Regions from separate parts of the Mesorhizobium sp. B2-1-3A genome, predicted to be linked through region 1. Evidence: predicted binding sites of a transcription regulator. Region 1 holds the regulator's gene; the other holds the start of a gene.
What was found. Region 1 encodes PhoB, which activates phosphate uptake and scavenging genes when phosphate is short. Its sites were predicted from a motif close to TGTCATNNANCTGTCAT; they were not measured.
Positions count from the first base shown of each region.

Region 2: the regulator PhoB is predicted to act here: its motif matches at 1,599-1,615, upstream of FJ977_RS10565 (PhoX family phosphatase).

Region 1 covers NZ_VFWK01000003.1:882,406-886,823, forward strand. Annotated here, with positions in the region: gene FJ977_RS15565 (ROK family transcriptional regulator) at 257-1,501, shown strand; gene phoB (phosphate regulon transcriptional regulator PhoB) at 1,840-2,529, opposite strand; gene phoU (phosphate signaling complex protein PhoU) at 2,652-3,359, opposite strand; gene pstB (phosphate ABC transporter ATP-binding protein PstB) at 3,385-4,188, opposite strand; gene pstA (phosphate ABC transporter permease PstA) at 4,185-4,418, opposite strand, start outside.
Region 2 covers NZ_VFWK01000002.1:822,103-826,520, reverse strand. Annotated here, with positions in the region: gene FJ977_RS10565 (PhoX family phosphatase) at 1-1,537, opposite strand, end outside; gene FJ977_RS10560 (hypothetical protein) at 1,809-2,444, shown strand; gene FJ977_RS10555 (response regulator transcription factor) at 2,631-3,293, opposite strand; gene FJ977_RS10550 (sensor histidine kinase) at 3,290-4,418, opposite strand, start outside.

The DNA of each region.
Region 1 (4,418 bases):
CCGCGTATGGCGCGACCAAACTGACCCGAAGGCCGGCACAGAGGCTCTATTTTTTCGAGCCTCAAAAAAAATACTGATCCATCGTCGGAACGCTGTCAACATCGATTCTGATGGATCTTGAGGTGTCGTGGACTTTTTTTCGAGCCTCGCAATAAATAAATGACAGCGCCAGCCGCTTCTGCCAGTATTTGCCCCAGTCGCCGGCAGTGTTCGAGGGGCAGTCAGAACCGCGGCGACGGGGAGGATGTGGGAAAGTATGTCGGTCGGAATCCGCCACGACGATCTGCGCCGGCGCAACCGCGCCATGGTGATTGCGGCCGTGCGCCGGGCCGGCCAACCGTCGCGCACCGAGATCGCCGCGACCACCGGCCTCAGCCATTCGACCATATCGGCGATCTCTTCGGACCTGATCGGCGAAGGCATCCTAGTCGAGGGCAAGCCGAGCGAGGCCGGTGCGCTCAAACGCGGCAGGCCACAGGTCGGCCTCGGCCTCAACCCGGAGGCCGCGGCCATCATGACTGTGGTGCTGTCGCTGAATTTCCTGTCCGTCGCCGTCATCGACTATGCCGGCCAGGTGATATCGGAGGAACAGCGCCGGCTGGACACGCTGACCATGTCGCGCGAGGCGCTGATCGGTGAATGCGTCGCCATTGTACGGCGCCGCCTCGAGGATCCCGATATCGACGTGCGCAGCGTCGCCCGCATCGCACTGGCGATCCAGGGCATCACCGACACCGAGGCCAGGGCCATGCTGTGGTCGCCGATCACGCCGCAGACCGACATCGCCTTCGCCGACATACTGGAAGCCGAGTTCGGCATCCCGGCCACCATGGAGAACGACTGCAACATGATGGCGGTGGCGCTGCGCTGGCGCGACCCCGAACGCTACCGCGACGACTTCATCGCTATCCTTTTGTCGCACGGCATCGGCATGGGCCTGGTGCTGAAGGGCGAGCTGTTCACCGGCACCCATTCGTCGGGCGGCGAGTTCGGCCACATGATCCATCGGCCAGGCGGCGCGCTCTGCCGCTGCGGGCGGCGCGGCTGCGTCGAGGCCTATGCCGGCAACTACGCCATCTGGCGCAATGCCAGGCAGCTTGGCGAGGACACCGAACCGGTCGCCGACGTCAGCGACGCGCAGATGCGGGCATTGGCGACGACAGCGCGGGAACGCGCCGGGCCCGAGCGCGAAGCCTATCGCAAGGCCGGAGAAGCACTAGGTTATGGCCTCGGCAGCCTGTTTGCGCTGATCGATCCCGCCCCCGTGGCCATGGTCGGCGTCAGCGCCGCCGCCTTCGACCTGATCGAGCCGGCATTGCGCGAGGCGATCGCCCAGACCGCCGGCGGCCAGCACTCGAAATCGATTTCGTTCGACACCGAACCGAACGAGTTGCCCCTGATCCGCGAGGGCTGCGCCATGCGCGCACTGACCTTCGTCGATCAGGAAATCTTCGCGCCGGGCGTGCAGGCAAGAGGCAGTGCCGGGAAGAGCGTTGCCTGAGCTGGCATTCGTCGTTGATGCGGTAGACCCTCGCTTACTTGGAGATTGGCCGTCGTCATCCGTGGGCGGAGCAGGAGCGAAGCTCCGTCGCGGAGACCCTGGGATCCATTCCGTGACCTATGCCACGCAGTGCAACGGAGCAGGATTTGCGCCGTGGCAACGCTTTGAGGTCGCGGCATGGATCCTTGGGCTGCAGAGCAGCCCCAGGGGTTCGCGCCGCGTCGCTGCGCTCCTTGCTCGCCCAAGGATAACGAAGCCATGAGCGTCTCAGCCAATTGTCAATGCGTGTGACCCGGGAGTGGACACAGTCAACCTATCAACGCTTCCGCCTCAAGGCTCTAATCTTCCCTGATCGCGTAGCCTGCCCCACGGATGGTGCGGATGACGTCGGGCATGCGGCCATTGTTGACCGCCTTGCGCAGGCGGCCGACATGCACGTCCACGGTGCGCTCGTCGATATAGATCGTCTCACCCCAGACATTGTCGAGCAGTTGGCTGCGCGAGAAGACGCGGCCGGGATGGCGCATCATGAATTCGAGCAGGCGGAATTCGGTCGGCCCGAGCCGGATCTCGCTCTTCTTGCGGTAGACCCGGTGCGATTCACGGTCGAGCACGATGTCGCCGACCTTGAGCACGCTGGACAGCACTTCCGGCTTGGCGCGGCGCAGCAGCGCCTTGACGCGGGCCATGAATTCCGGCGTCGAGAACGGCTTGACCAGATAATCGTCGGCCCCTGTGGAGAGCCCACGCACACGGTCGCTTTCTTCACCCCGCGCGGTAAGCATGATGATCGGCAGCCGTTCGGTCTCGGGCCGCATTCTTAGCCGGCGACAGAGTTCGATGCCGGACACCGCCGGTACCATCCAGTCGAGCACCAGGAGATCGGGCACGTTCTCCTGCAGCCGGATTTCGGCTTCATCGCCGCGGGTTACCACCTCGACCTGATAACCTTCCGATTCCAGATTGTAGCGGAGGAGCACGCCGAGCGGCTCCTCGTCCTCCACCACCATGATGCGTGGTGCGATCATTGACTGGTCACCTCTAAAGCAATCCCAGGAAAAAATGTGTAGCGGTTTTCCATCCTGAATTGCGTGAAACAAAGAGATAGAGCGGTTCGGCGTTTCCGCGAAACGCTGAACCGCTCCAACGCTCAAGCCGCCGGCGCCGACATCGCCGTCTCGTCCTGTTTGGGGCGGTTGGCGGGCAGTTGCGTGCCGGTCAGGACATAGTACGCGTTCTCGGCGATGTTGGTCACATGGTCGCCGATGCGTTCGAGATTCTTGGCGCAGAACAACAGATGCGTGCAAGCGGTGATGTTGCGCGGATCCTCCATCATGTAGGTCAGCAATTCGCGGAACACCGAGGTGTACTTGACGTCGATGCGTTCGTCGTCGGCGCGCAGCTTCGCAAGCGCGGCGGCGTCGCGCGCCGCATACTCCTCGATCACGCCCTGCACCTGGATCAGCACCAGCTGCGCCATGGCGTCGATGGAATGCGACAGGTCGCGCGGCGTTGCGTTGAGACCGACGGTGCCGACGCGCTTGGCAATGTTCTTGGCAAGGTCGCCAATGCGTTCGAGGTCGCCGGCCATGCGGATCGACCCGACGACATGGCGCAGATCGTCGGCCATCGGCTGGCGCTTGGCGATCAGCGTGATGGCGCGATCGTCGAGTTCGCGCTGGCGTGCATCCATGATGGCGTCGTCGGAGACCACGCGCTGTGCCAGCGCGTTGTCGGAATTCAGCAGCGCCTTGGTGGCGCCGCCGACCATCGAGCCGGCGAGATCGCCCATGTCGCTGATCAGCCTGCTGATCTGTCCGAGATCCTCGTCGAAGGCTGCGACTGTATGTTCGGCCATGATCCTGGTCCTCGTATGCGTGCGATCAGCCGAAGCGGCCGGTGATGTAGTCTTGCGTGCGCTTCTCGCGAGGCGACGTGAAGATCTTCTCGGTGCGGTCGAATTCGACCAGTTCGCCCAGATACATGAAGGCGGTCTGCTTCGAGACGCGCGCCGCCTGCTGCATGTTGTGGGTGACGATGACGATCGTGTAGTCGGCCTGCAGCTCGTCGATCAGTTCCTCGATCTTGGCGGTCGACAGCGGATCAAGCGCGGAGGCCGGCTCGTCGAGCAGGATGACCTCCGGCTTCACCGCCACCGTGCGGGCGATGCACAGCCGCTGCTGCTGGCCGCCCGACAGGCTGAGGCCGCTGGCATTGAGCTTGTCCTTGACCTCGGTCCACAAAGCGGCGCGCTTCAGCGCCTGCTCGACACGACCGTCCATCTCGGCCTTGCTGATCTTCTCATAGAGCCTGACGCCGAAGGCGATGTTCTCGTAGATCGACATCGGGAACGGCGTCGGCTTCTGGAACACCATGCCGATCTTGGTGCGCAAAAGGTTGAGGTCCTGCGAGCGGTCGAGAACGTTCTGGCCGTCGAGCAGCACCTGGCCCTCGGCGGTCTGCTTGGGGTAGAGCTCGTAGATGCGGTTGAAGACGCGCAGCAGTGTCGACTTTCCGCAACCGGAAGGGCCGATGAAGGCGGTGACGCTGCGCTCGGGCAGCGACAGCGTGATATCCTTCAGCGCCTTCGATTGGCCGTAGTAGAAGTTGAGGTTCTTGACCTCGATCTTGGCCTTGGCCGCCGCCTCGGCGGCGATCGTCATGTCTGGAGACAACATCTGGCTCATTTGTCCTCTCTGCGTCCGGTCAGGCTGCGCGCAAAGATGCTGAGCGCGAGAACCGTCAATGTGATTATGAGTGCGCCGGTCCAGGCCAGCTGCTGCCATTCCTCGTAGGGACTGAGAGCGAACTGGAAGATGGTGACAGGCAGGCTGGCCATCGGCGCGTTGAGATTGCTGGACCAGAACTGGTTGTTCAGCGCCGTGAAAAGAAGGGGGGCGGTCTCGCCGGAGATGCG
Region 2 (4,418 bases), on a different contig from region 1:
TGCCCTTGGCGGCCGTGAAATCGCCGTCGGTCTCGGTGATCTCGATGATGTGGCCGAAGGCGTTTTCGGCGCGCGGGTTGGCGGCATCGACCTGGTCGGCCTTGCGCTTGGAATTGTTGGTCAGCATCACATAGACCTTGCCGTTGACGCCATTGGGCTGGATGTCCTCGGGCCGGTCCATCTTGGTGGCGCCGAGCAGATCGGCGGCACGCCGTGTCTCGATCAGCACGTCGGCCTGGCTGGCGAAGCCGTTCTCGGCCGTCAGCGGGCCCTGCCCAAAGACGATCGGCAGCCAGTCGACCGTGCCGTCCTCGGCGAATTTGGCGACATGCAGCGTGCCGTCGTCGAGCAGGTCCTTGTTGGCGGCATGGTCGTTGGCGTTGAAGGCGCCCTTGGTGACGAACTTGTAGACATAGTCGAAGCGCTCGTCGTCACCGAGATAGAAGACGACGCGGCCGTCCTTGGCAACGATCGATTCGGCGCCCTCATGCTTGAAGCGGCCCATGGCGGTGCGCTTCCGCGGGGTCGAGGTCGGGTCGTTGACGTCGACCTCGACGATCCAGCCGAAGCGATTGGGTTCGTTGGGCTCCTTGGCTAGGTTGAAGCGGTCGTAATGCGCGCCCCATTCATAGGCGCCTTCGGGAATGCCGAGCCGCTTGTAGTTGGCGGCTTCCTTGTGACCCTCGGGCAGTTCGCCGGAGAAATAGCCATGGATGTTTTCCTCGGCCATCACATAGGTGCCCCACGGCGTGACGCCGCCGGCGCAATTGTTGATGGTGCCGAACACCTTGGTACCGGACGCGTCGGCATTGGTCTTGACGCGGTCATGGCCGGCGACCGGGCCGGACAGCGCCATCTCTGTGGTGGAGGTGATGCGGCGGTTGAGCTTGCCGTCGCGCACCACTTGCCATTTGCCGCCGTCCTTGCGGATCTCGACGATGGTGCCGCCATGCGCCGCCATTTCGACATCGACCTGCTCCTTCGAGAGCGGAGCGACCTCGGCCTTCTTCTTCCCGTCCTTCTCGACGATCGAAACGATGCCCGGGAACATCAGATGCGGGTTGGTGTATTCGTGGTTGACCACCAGCATGCCGTGCTCGGCCGAGCCGTCGATCGGGATATAGCCGACATAGTCGTTATTGTAGCCGAACTGTCTGGCCTGCGCCTCGGCCGACTGCTTCGTCGGGTCGAATTCCGGCGAATCGGCAAACAGCGGATCGCCCCAGCGCAACAGCACGTCGGCGTCATAGCCCGGCGCGACATGATGCTTGTCGTCGATGCCGGCCTCGAGCTCGTCGAACTTGAAGGCCGAGCCTTCCGCGGCGCGGGCATCGTCCGCGGCGATCATGGCCAGCGGGCCGACCGTGGCGGCGATCGCCGAGACGGCGAGCGATCCCTTGAGGAACCCCCGGCGCGAGAACCGCGCGGCGATGATCTCGCCCATGGTGCGGTTGTCGGTCGGGTTGATGGCCGGTCCTTCGTTTTCCTCGAGCAGGCTGGTGCGGAATCTGGCGTCGGGGGAGCGATGTTCGGTCATGAGGGCCTCTGGCTTTGGAGTGGCTGGAGCTTTTGTCGCTTTCGACCCCTACAGCCGGCTGATCACATTTTCGTGACATCATACCTGTTCCACCGCTCCGAGCGAGGCAGTTGTCATCCATGACCTCGGACTTTGGTCCAACCTTGCGCTTCCAAAGGTCCTGGGGGACAAACGCAACGGTCGGAGGTCGCTTCCGGTCAATACATCTTTCGGCGATGTTGCTGGTTGCAACGTTGGGGTGGGCGCGCCGGCTCAATCGACGGAGATCAGGATGAACGGATCGATCACGGCCCGTTGTTGCCGGCTGGCGCTCGTCACTGCGGCGGCTTTGCCGTTGACCATTGCTCCCTATCGAATCGCCCTGAACGGCTCCGCCCCCGGAATCGATGCCGCCACCGCACAGGCCGCCAAGGGCGGCAATGGCGGTGGCAACAACGGCAACGGCAACGGTAACGGTGGCAGCAACGGCGGTGGCAACAGCGGCAACGGAAATGGAAGCGGCGGCAGCAGCGGCGGCGGCAATAGCGGCAACGGAAATGGAAGCAGCGGCAACAGCGGCGGTGGCAATAGCGGCAACGGGAATGGAAACGGCGGCACTAGCGGCAACAGCGGCGGCAATAGCGGCAACGGAAATGGAAACGGCGGCAATTCCGGAACAGATGGCGGTGATGACGGTGGCGGCAACTCGGGATCGGGCGCCAGCCAGAGCAGCACGGGCACCAGCCATGTCAACGCCACGACCGGCGACAAGGTCAGCGTGGACGGCAGCAAGATCTCGGTCGAGCACCCCAACGGCATGACGGAAAAGGTCGAGAACGGTCGTTTCAGGATGCGAGACGCGCTCGGCCGCACGATCATCGACCGTCGGGCCACGCCCGCCGATGTCAGGCGTCTCAAGGCCTTGTGAGGCCGGTCAACAGGCAACGACCAGCTTCACACGTCACCTCCGCCGCCCCCGGCGGAGGTGACCTCGTTCTGTCTGGCTTTAGAGCAATTCCAGGAAAAGTGTGTAACGGTTTTCCCGGGACAAGCGCGCAGCGCTTGCCCTTGGGAATTGCGTAAAAACAAATAGTTAGAGCGGTTCCGCGATGGCCTACGCGCGGTTCCTGTCTCGGTCGCGCAACTCGCGCATCATGAGGGCCGCCTCGGTGCGGTTTCGCACGTTGAGTTTCGACAGCACCCCGGTCATGTGGTGCTTGACCGTCTTCTCCTGCAACTCCAGGCGCAAGGCAACCTCCTTGTTGCTGAGCCCCTCCGCCACCAACCGCAGGATTTCCGTCTGTCGCCCGGTCAGTTGCCGCAGCCGGTCCGCCTCGCCATTGGCAGGCTGCGGGGACTGGAGATCGGACAGCAGCCGCGCCGACAGCGTCGGCGAAAGATAGCTCTCGCCGGCCGTGACGCTGCGCAGGATGTCGGCGAGTGCTCGCGATCCGACACCCTTGAGGATATAGCCGTGCACCCCCGCATTCAGGGCCTTGGTGACGTCGGCATTGGCCTCCGAAACGGTCAGCATGACGATCTTCTGGGCGGGGTGGTCGGCAAGGATGCTTGTAACCGCGGCCAGGCCGCCGCCCGGCATGGAGATGTCGAGCAGCAATATGTCGGGCTGGACCGTCGAGGCGATGCGTTCGGCATCCTGCGCCGTCGCACCTTCGCCGACGATCTCGAAGCCTCCGATCTCCGACAGGCTGCGCGTCACGCCTTCGCGAAACAGCGGATGATCATCGACAATAGCGATTCGAATGGCGCCAATCATGCTTGCTCCTCAACCGATAGACTGATTACCAATCGCGTGCCTTGTGCTCCGGTCAAGGTCTGGAACTGGCCGCCAATGCTTTCGACCCTCTCCCGCAGGCCGGCCAGCCCCAGCCCCTCGACCCGCGCCGGGTCGAAGCCCGGCCCGCTATCCGACACTTCAACAAAAAGCCGGCCATTCTTCATCCCGGCACGCACTGTCTGATCCTTGGCCCGTCCGTGGCGATACGCATTGTTCAGCCCTTCCTGCACGAAACGATAGATGCTGATCTTCTCCGAGGCGCCGGGTTCGGGCAAATGCTTGGGCACGGTAAGCCTCACCGAGGTTCCCGTCCGGCGCTCATGTTCGTCGACGGCCAGCCGTAATATCTCCTTGGCGGCGGCCGTCTCTATCTGCGGCAGCACAAGGCCGGTGCAGATACCGCGTATTTCGCGCATGGCATCCTCCAGCGTCTTGCGGATCATCGCGACCTCGGTCGAACGGCTCTCGGTCGAATGGCCGTCGTCCGAAAATACCGGGCTGTCCATGCGCAAAGCCGCCAGCGCCACGAGTTGCGCCGGTCCGTCATGAAGGTCGGCGCCGATCCGGCGCAGATATCTTTCGTTGAGTGCGGTGGCGCGGCGGGACGCCCGCTGCACACGCTGCCGCAAGGCGCTGTTTTGCGTCACCAGGTCCTGCAGTTCCGACACCTGGTGGCGCAGCGCGCCGCGCTGATCGTCGATGGTGCGGCTGGCCCGCAGGACGATGCCCGACAGCAGCAGAAAAGCCGTCAAGGTGGTGCCGGCAACGACCAGCCAGCTCGACAGCAGCGCGGAAGCCAGCGTGGCCTTGAAATCGCTGGCGACCTCGAAGAATTCGGTGACGGCCACCACATTGCCGGACCAGGGTTCGCGCACGGGATTGTAGATCTCCAGCAAGGGCACGCCGACAGCCTGTTCCTTCCTTTCGTCTTCGTCGAACGTATCGAATTGGGCGGTGACGTTGCCCTGGAAAGCGGACAGCAGATTGTCGGTCAGATTGAAGCGGCGGCCGATCAAGGCCGCGTCCTTCGCATAGAGCACCGTGCCGTCGCGCCGCCAGAGCCTGAACGAAACCAGGCGTTTGCCGAGCGCACCCTGGCCAAGC